Regions from separate parts of the Streptomyces sp. NPDC001606 genome, predicted to be linked through region 2. Evidence: riboswitches for the same ligand, from Rfam matches in the RefSeq annotation. Region 2 holds a riboswitch; each other region holds the start of a gene.
What was found. A riboswitch is a leader RNA that binds a small molecule or an ion and turns the genes downstream of it on or off. The one in region 2 is predicted to bind cyclic di-AMP.
Positions count from the first base shown of each region.

Region 1 (2,254 bases), on a different contig from region 2:
TTGTCGCGGTTGCCGCGGGCCTTCAGCCACGCGCCGATGATCGTCTCCGACTCGCCGCCCTTGTTGCCCTCGGCCCAGGCCGAGTAGACGTCCGCGGTGTCGATGAAGTTGCCGCCGGCGGCCGTGTAGGCGTCGAGGACGGCGAAGGAGGTGTCCTCGTCGGCGGTCCAGCCGAAGACGTTGCCGCCGAGGGCGAGCGGGAAGACCTCGAGGTCGGAAGAGCCGAGTGTGCGCAGTGAAGTCATGATCAATACCAACGCCGGCGGGAGGAAGCTCATTCCTCCGCCGGCGCCGTGTTCACCCGGAAAGCCGGGCCTGTCAGGGGTTGAGGCCCTTGTCGCGCAGCCAGGCCATGGGGTCGATGGCGGTGGGCTGGCCGTCCGGGTGGACCTCCAGGTGCAGGTGCGGGCCGGTGACGTTGCCGGTCGCGCCGACGCGGCCGATGACGTCGCCGGTGTTCACCTGCTGGCCGACCGAGACGTTGATCGAGGACTGGTGGCAGTACCAGAGCTGGGTGCCGTCGTCGAGGGTGATGACCGTGCGGTAGCCGTAGGCACCGGCCCAGCCCGCCTCGGTGACCTTGCCGGCGTGCACCGACTTGATGAGGGTGCCGGTGGGGGCGGCGAAGTCCAGGCCGGTGTGGTAGCCGGAGGACCACATGGAGCCGGGCTGCCCGAAGGTGCCGGTGATCGTGTAGGACACGACCGGCAGCGAGTACTGCTTGGCCAGCTCGGCCAGGCGCTTGGCCTCGGCCTCCTTCTTGGCGTCGGCCTCCGCCTTCTGCTTGGCGGCGGCGGCCTTGGCGGCGGCGGCCTGCTCGGCCTTGGCGGCCGCGGCGGCGGTCTGCTTCTCGGAGGCGGCGAGCGCGGCGATGGTGGCCTTGCTGTCGGCCTGCCCCTTCTGCTGCTCGGCCTGGGCCATGATCCGGTTGCGCAGGGCCTCGCCCGCGCCACCGCTCTGCCCGGCCTCGGCCGAGGCCACACCGACGTTGCCGAGCGTGCCGGTGGCGTCCTTGGGGGCGTCGGCGGAGTCGCCGCCGAAGAGGTGCTCGACGGAGTCCAGGTCCGGCATGGAGACGGAGACCGGCACCTTGCCGGGGTTGGCGCTGGCCATGCCGCCCGCGCCGACGGCGGCCATCACACCGACACCGAGGACGGTGGAGCTGCGCGCGAAGCCGCCGCGCTGCTTGGCGACGCGGTGCCGGCCGCGGACCGGAGCGACGGACTCCGCAGTGGGGTTCCACTCCTCCCAGGGGCCGTCCTCGGCGGCGGGGGAGCCGTATCCGAAGGTGTCCGTCTCGCGCTGAGCGGGTATGAACGGGGCTTCTGGGGCAGGCCGGTTGGACGCCACGCGGGCGCGCTCCTTTCCTTCCTCCGCCTACCGGGTTAGCTGACGGGTTCGGAGCAGGAAGGTCTCCTACGCGCGTAAACCGATCGTGGGCCGAGTCCGCTCAGCAAGTCCACGACGGTGTCCGCGTGATTCACCCCAAGGTGGTGGTTCCCCGGTTCCCTTACGGGATTCGGCGCGTGCGCACGGAGCCGCCTCTTGTGACGGCTGGGACGACCGCGCTGCGTTATCGAACGTTAATAGACCTTGCGGTTACTTTCCAAGCCCGTCCAGCTTGATCGTTAACCTTTTATGCCGGCACTTAAGGGTCACAAGACCTGCAAACCGGGCGAGTTGACGGCAGCTCGGCCACCGTTCAGGAGTCACAGCGTTTTTGATGGTGACTCAGATGTTATGCGCACGGAGTCGCCCGGTCACTCACCGTGAGGCCCCCTGCGGGGAGACCCTCAGGGGTGCCGTACGGCGAGCAGCGCCATGTCATCCGCCATCCCGCCCCCGGAGTGCCTGCGCACCTCGTCCGCGAGCCGCCCGAGCAGCGCGCCCGGACCGGCGAAGGTACGGCCGGCGAGCCGCCGCTCGGGGTCGTAGAACCGGCCGTGGGCGTCCCGGGCCTCGGACAGCCCGTCGGTGTAGAGCAGCAGGGTGGCCCCGCCCGGAAAGGCCGCCTCCAGCACCCGGTCCGGCCACTGCCCGAGATCGCCCATGCCGAGCGGCAGCGCGGGCTCGGGCCCGGCCAGTGTGCGCACCGCGCCGTCGGCGTACAGCAGCAGCGGCGGCGGATGGCCGCGGTTGACGACCCGGACGAGCCCCTCGCCGTGCGGAAGTTCGGCCAGTACGGCGGTGGTGAACCCCTCGAAGGCGTCGATACCGTCCCGCCGGGCGCCCTCACGGGCCAGCGCCCGCTCCA
Region 1 covers NZ_JBSFHC010000036.1:3,751-6,004, reverse strand. Annotated here, with positions in the region: gene ACWCV9_RS36715 (aldo/keto reductase) at 1-245, opposite strand, end outside; gene ACWCV9_RS36710 (M23 family metallopeptidase) at 319-1,350, opposite strand; cyclic di-AMP (ydaO/yuaA leader) riboswitch at 1,360-1,535, opposite strand; gene ACWCV9_RS36705 (PP2C family protein-serine/threonine phosphatase) at 1,794-2,254, opposite strand, start outside.
Region 1: another riboswitch for cyclic di-AMP. It lies ahead of ACWCV9_RS36710 (M23 family metallopeptidase); the one in region 2 lies ahead of ACWCV9_RS21070 (C40 family peptidase).

Region 2 (2,254 bases):
CACGCGCTCCTTCATCTCGCCCGCGGCCTTGTTGGTGAAGGTGATCGCGAGGATCTGGCCGGGGTGGACATGCCGCTCGCCGAGCAGGTGCGCGATGCGGTGGGTGAGCACGCGGGTCTTGCCGGAGCCGGCCCCGGCGACGATGAGCAGCGGGGAGCCGGCGTGCACGACCGCGGCGCGCTGGTTCTCGTTCAGCCCCTCCAGGAGGGCCGCCGAGTCGATGGCGGGACGCGGGGCGCCGTCGCGGTAGTAGGAGTCCCGGTCCGGCGGCACGTCGAACTTCCCGCCGAACAGATCGTCCGGAAGCGGCTCCGGAGCGTGATCGTCCTCGGTCGGCGGCGGGGGCTCCTCCTCGTGCCCACGCGGGGGCTGGAGGTCCGCCAGGAAGCTGTCGTCAAAGAGGCTGCTCATCGCTCTCCGAGTCTAGGGTGCCCCACCGACAACCGGTCGCCGTCCCCGGAACTCGGCCGGCCGGCGACCCCGCCGACCACGGCCCGCGTGGCGCCCGTCGACCGCTCACGCTGCGGAAGCGCCTGCTCACGCGCGTAGACAAGTGCCCCTCAGGTCACGGAAATGTATCGGACATACCTCGCACCAACCTTCACAGGACGCACACGAGTTGGCTAGGTTGCCGTCAGGCCGCACGACCCCTCTCCGGCGAACCTCGCCGGGCCGCGCGGCCTCCGCCGAATCCGGCGCGCCCCGCACGGTGCCCGGAGCCGGGGACCCACCGATCCTGGGGTGAATCGGCCGACCTCCCGCCCGGGACGACGCCGTAGGGCAACCCTTCCGAAGCACCCGCCCGAACCCGACAGCTAACCCGGTAGGCGGCGCGTTGGAAGGAGTCGCCTCTTTTGGCGTCGCACCGCAAGCCGTGGCCCGGCGGCACCCATGGACCGGGCCTGCGCGGCCCCGCCCTCGCCACCGCCGCGTTCACCTCCGTGGCCGTCCTGTCCCACACGGCCGAGGCCGTCCCCGCCCCCGACGGCAGGCCGAGCCTGGAGGAGATCGAGAAGAAGATCGACGAGTTCTACCGCCGCGCCGACTCGGCCGCGGAGGCGGAACCGGCGGCCCGGCAGCGCGCACGCTCGCAGGAGTCGGCGGCAGCCCGCCAGCGAGCCCGCGCGGAGGCGGCGGAGGCCGCCCGGCAGGGGGCGGGCCCGGAGCAGCCGGGAGCCGCCCGGCAGGGCACGCGCTTCGAGGAGCCGGGAGCCGGCCGGCAGGGGGTCTATTCCGCTTCCGCGGAGGCGTCGGCCGCGCGGCAGCCGGCGCACACGGCGGAAGCGCGCCGGGGCGACCCGGGCCAGGACGACCCGCGCGCGGGGGGCGCCCGGCCCGCGGGACGGCACGCCCGGGCCCGCGCGGGCCTGGTGCCGTTCGCCACGGCGCCGGACGTGGCCGCTTCGCTGCTCGCGGAGTTCCCGCAGGACCACTTCGCGCCGAGCCGGGTGATGAACCGGCTGGCCTCGCGCGTGAAGGACGCGGCGGAGCGGACCAGGGCCACCACCGGCGGGAACGCGCGCGGCCGGGACGCGGGCGGCGAGATCACCGATGCGGGCCCGCGGGGCGAGCGCCCTGGCACGCGCATGACGGCCGACCTGGGCGCGGCGACATCGGCTGCCGCCGACCTGGGTGCGCCGATACCGGCTACCGCCGACCTGGGCGCGGCGACATCGGCTGCCGCCGCCCCGTACGACGTGAAGACCGCCAAGGCCGCCGTCCAGCGCAAGCTCGCCACCGCGCGCGAGCTGCTGTCCCGGCTGACCGCCGAGGCGGACGCCCGCTCGGCCGCGCTCGCCGGGCGGAAGCGGGCAGAGGGTGCCGGTCCGGCGTACGGCGCCCAGGTCACCCGGGCCGAGCTGGCGGTCGCCTTCGCCCGCGCCCAGATCGGCAGGCCATACGTGTCCGGCGCCAGCGGCCCCGGCTCCTACGACGCCTCCGGCCTCACCCAGGCCGCCTGGAAGGCCGCCGGCGTCACCCTTCCGCGCTCCGCCCGGGACCAGGCGGCCGCCGGCACGCCCGTGCCGCTCGCCGACGCCCGCCCCGGCGACCTGGTCTTCTTCTACGACGACAGCAGCCATGTCGGCCTCTGCACGGGCAACGGCATGATGATCCACTCCCCCGAGCCGGGCGCGTACATCCGTGAGGACTCCGTGTACCGCTGGGGCGAGTCACTCGTCCACAGCGTGGTGCGTCCGGGCTGACCGGTGACGACCGGGGCGTGCCGCCCGGTTCATGGCACGGGCGGCCGTCA
Region 2 covers NZ_JBSFHC010000011.1:120,978-123,231, forward strand. Annotated here, with positions in the region: gene pcrA (DNA helicase PcrA) at 1-411, opposite strand, end outside; cyclic di-AMP (ydaO/yuaA leader) riboswitch at 675-847, shown strand; gene ACWCV9_RS21070 (C40 family peptidase) at 855-2,204, shown strand; gene ACWCV9_RS21075 (hypothetical protein) at 2,252-2,254, opposite strand, start outside.

Region 3 (2,254 bases), on a different contig from region 2:
GCGCCGCCCCGAGCGGCTCCAGCAGCATCCGCATCTCCAGCAGGTCGGCGGCCTCCTGCTCGGTCGGCTCGGCCACGCACGCGCCCGCGTGCCGGCGGGTCACCACGAAGCCCTCGGCCTCCAGGGTGCGCAGCGCCTCGCGGACCGGGACGCGGGAAACGCCGTAACGGCGGGCCAGGACTTCCTCGGTGAGGCGGCCGCCGCGCTCGTAGACACCCGCGACGATGTCGTCCCGGATGGCCGTGCACACCGAGTGCGCCGGAATACGCATGACCGACCTCCGCCTTAATCCCCGTGAAACGTCGACGATGGACGTGTGTTCCGTGACTCTATTGCAATGAGCCGGAATTTCCGACGGCGAGCCGGAATCCAGGGATATTTTTTGGACAGCGGATCAGGCGGACACTGCGAAAAACGGCGAAAGCCCCGGCCGATGGGCCGGGGCCGCCGATGCCGGGCGAGGCCGGGTCAGACGCTCACACCGTGCGAGCGGAGGTAGGCGACGGGGTCGATGTCGGAGCCGTACTCCGGGGTCGTACGGGCCTCGAAGTGCAGGTGCGGTCCGGTGACGTTGCCGGTCGCGCCGGACAGCCCGATGTGCTGGCCCGGGGTGACCTTCTGACCGACCGTGACGCCGATGGACGACAGATGCCCGTACTGGGTGTACATGCCGTCGGCCATCCGGATCACGATCTGGTTGCCGTACGCGCCGCCCCAGCCGGTGGAGACGACGGTGCCGGAGCCGACCGCGAGCACGGGCGTGCCGGTCGCCGCGTGGAAGTCGATGCCGGTGTGCGAGCCGGAGGACCACAGGGAGCTGCTGGCCTTGTAGCCCGTGGAGACGTAGGAGTGCGCTATCGGCGCGACGAAGGCGTTCAGCCGCGCGCGCTCGGCCGCGCGGGCGGCACGGGCCGCGGCCACGCGCTCCTGCTGGGCCTTCTGCGCCGCCGCCCGCTCGACCGCCTGCTGCTGCGCGGCCTCCTTCTGGGCGGCCGCCTGCGCGTCGATGTGCCGGGCGACGTCGTCGCTGACGGTGAGGACCGGGGTGAGGCCGGTCTGCTCGACGGAGTTCTCCGTGGCGAGCGCCGGGGAGGCCGCGAGGGTGCCGATGACCCCGGTGGTGGTGAGGGCCGCGACACCGGCCGCCTGAGCGGTGGTGCGCTTGACCCGGCCGGGCTTGCGGTGCTTCCCGGTGGCGCACATGAACGCCATGAAGTGGCTGTTCCTTTCCTTCCCTCTCGCCTACCGGGTTAGCTGACGGGTTCGGAGCAGGAAGGTCTCCTACGGACCCCCTCGCTCACGCGCGGGCGTCCGATTCACCCCAGGGACTGCTGTGGGTCCCCGGCTCCCCTGGCTCGCGCCGTACGGGGACTCGGCGATGGCTGTCCGGTGCCGCGGGCGCGGCGCACTGTCTACCGACGAACAGCCCGGACGACGCTAAGGGGCGGCGAAGTCAAACCCCAAACGGATCACCGCTTTTGTAGTGCATCCCACAGGGCAGACGGGCAACCTCCGTCCCAAACCGGGCATCTGGGGAACACGGTGCAACAGCCGGGAATGCCGTGGGGCCCTGACGGCCCGTAGGTCGTCAGGGCCCCACGCCCGTGCACTGCCGCCGGGCCATGGCCGGCCGCCGCGCGGCGTTCGGCTAGTCGGCCGCCACCACGGTGACTTCACCGATGCCGAGCGCCTCGACCGGCGCCTTGATCTGCGCGGCGTCACCGACGAGCACGGTCACCAGGCGGTCCACCGGGAAGGCGTTCACGACGGCCGCCGTGGCCTCCACCGTGCCCGTCGCGGCCAGCTGCTGGTACAGCGTGGCCTGGAAGTCGTCGGGCAGGTGCTGCTCGACCTGGTCGGCCAGGGTGCTCGCGACGGCCGCCGCCGTCTCGTACTTCAGCGGCGCCACGCCGACCAGGTTCTGCACGGCGACGTCCCGCTCGGCGTCGGTCAGGCCCTCCGCCGCGAGGGTGCGCAGCACCTTCCACAGGTCGTCCAGGGCCGGGCCGGTGTTCGGGGTGTCCACCGAGCCGCTGATCGCGAGCATCGACACGCCCGTGCCGTCCGGAGCCGACCTGAGGACCTGTCCGAAGGCGCGCACGCCGTAGGTGTAGCCCTTCTCCTCACGCAGGACGCGGTCCAGGCGGGAGGTGAGGGTGCCGCCCAGGCAGTAGGTGCCGAGCACCTGCGCGGGCCACACCCGGTCGTGCCGGTCGGAGCCGGCCCGGCCGATGAGCAGCTGGGTCTGGACGGC
Region 3 covers NZ_JBSFHC010000014.1:115,376-117,629, forward strand. Annotated here, with positions in the region: gene ACWCV9_RS24615 (GntR family transcriptional regulator) at 1-271, opposite strand, end outside; gene ACWCV9_RS24620 (M23 family metallopeptidase) at 469-1,212, opposite strand; cyclic di-AMP (ydaO/yuaA leader) riboswitch at 1,225-1,388, opposite strand; gene ACWCV9_RS24625 (M16 family metallopeptidase) at 1,649-2,254, opposite strand, start outside.
Region 3: another riboswitch for cyclic di-AMP. It lies ahead of ACWCV9_RS24620 (M23 family metallopeptidase); the one in region 2 lies ahead of ACWCV9_RS21070 (C40 family peptidase).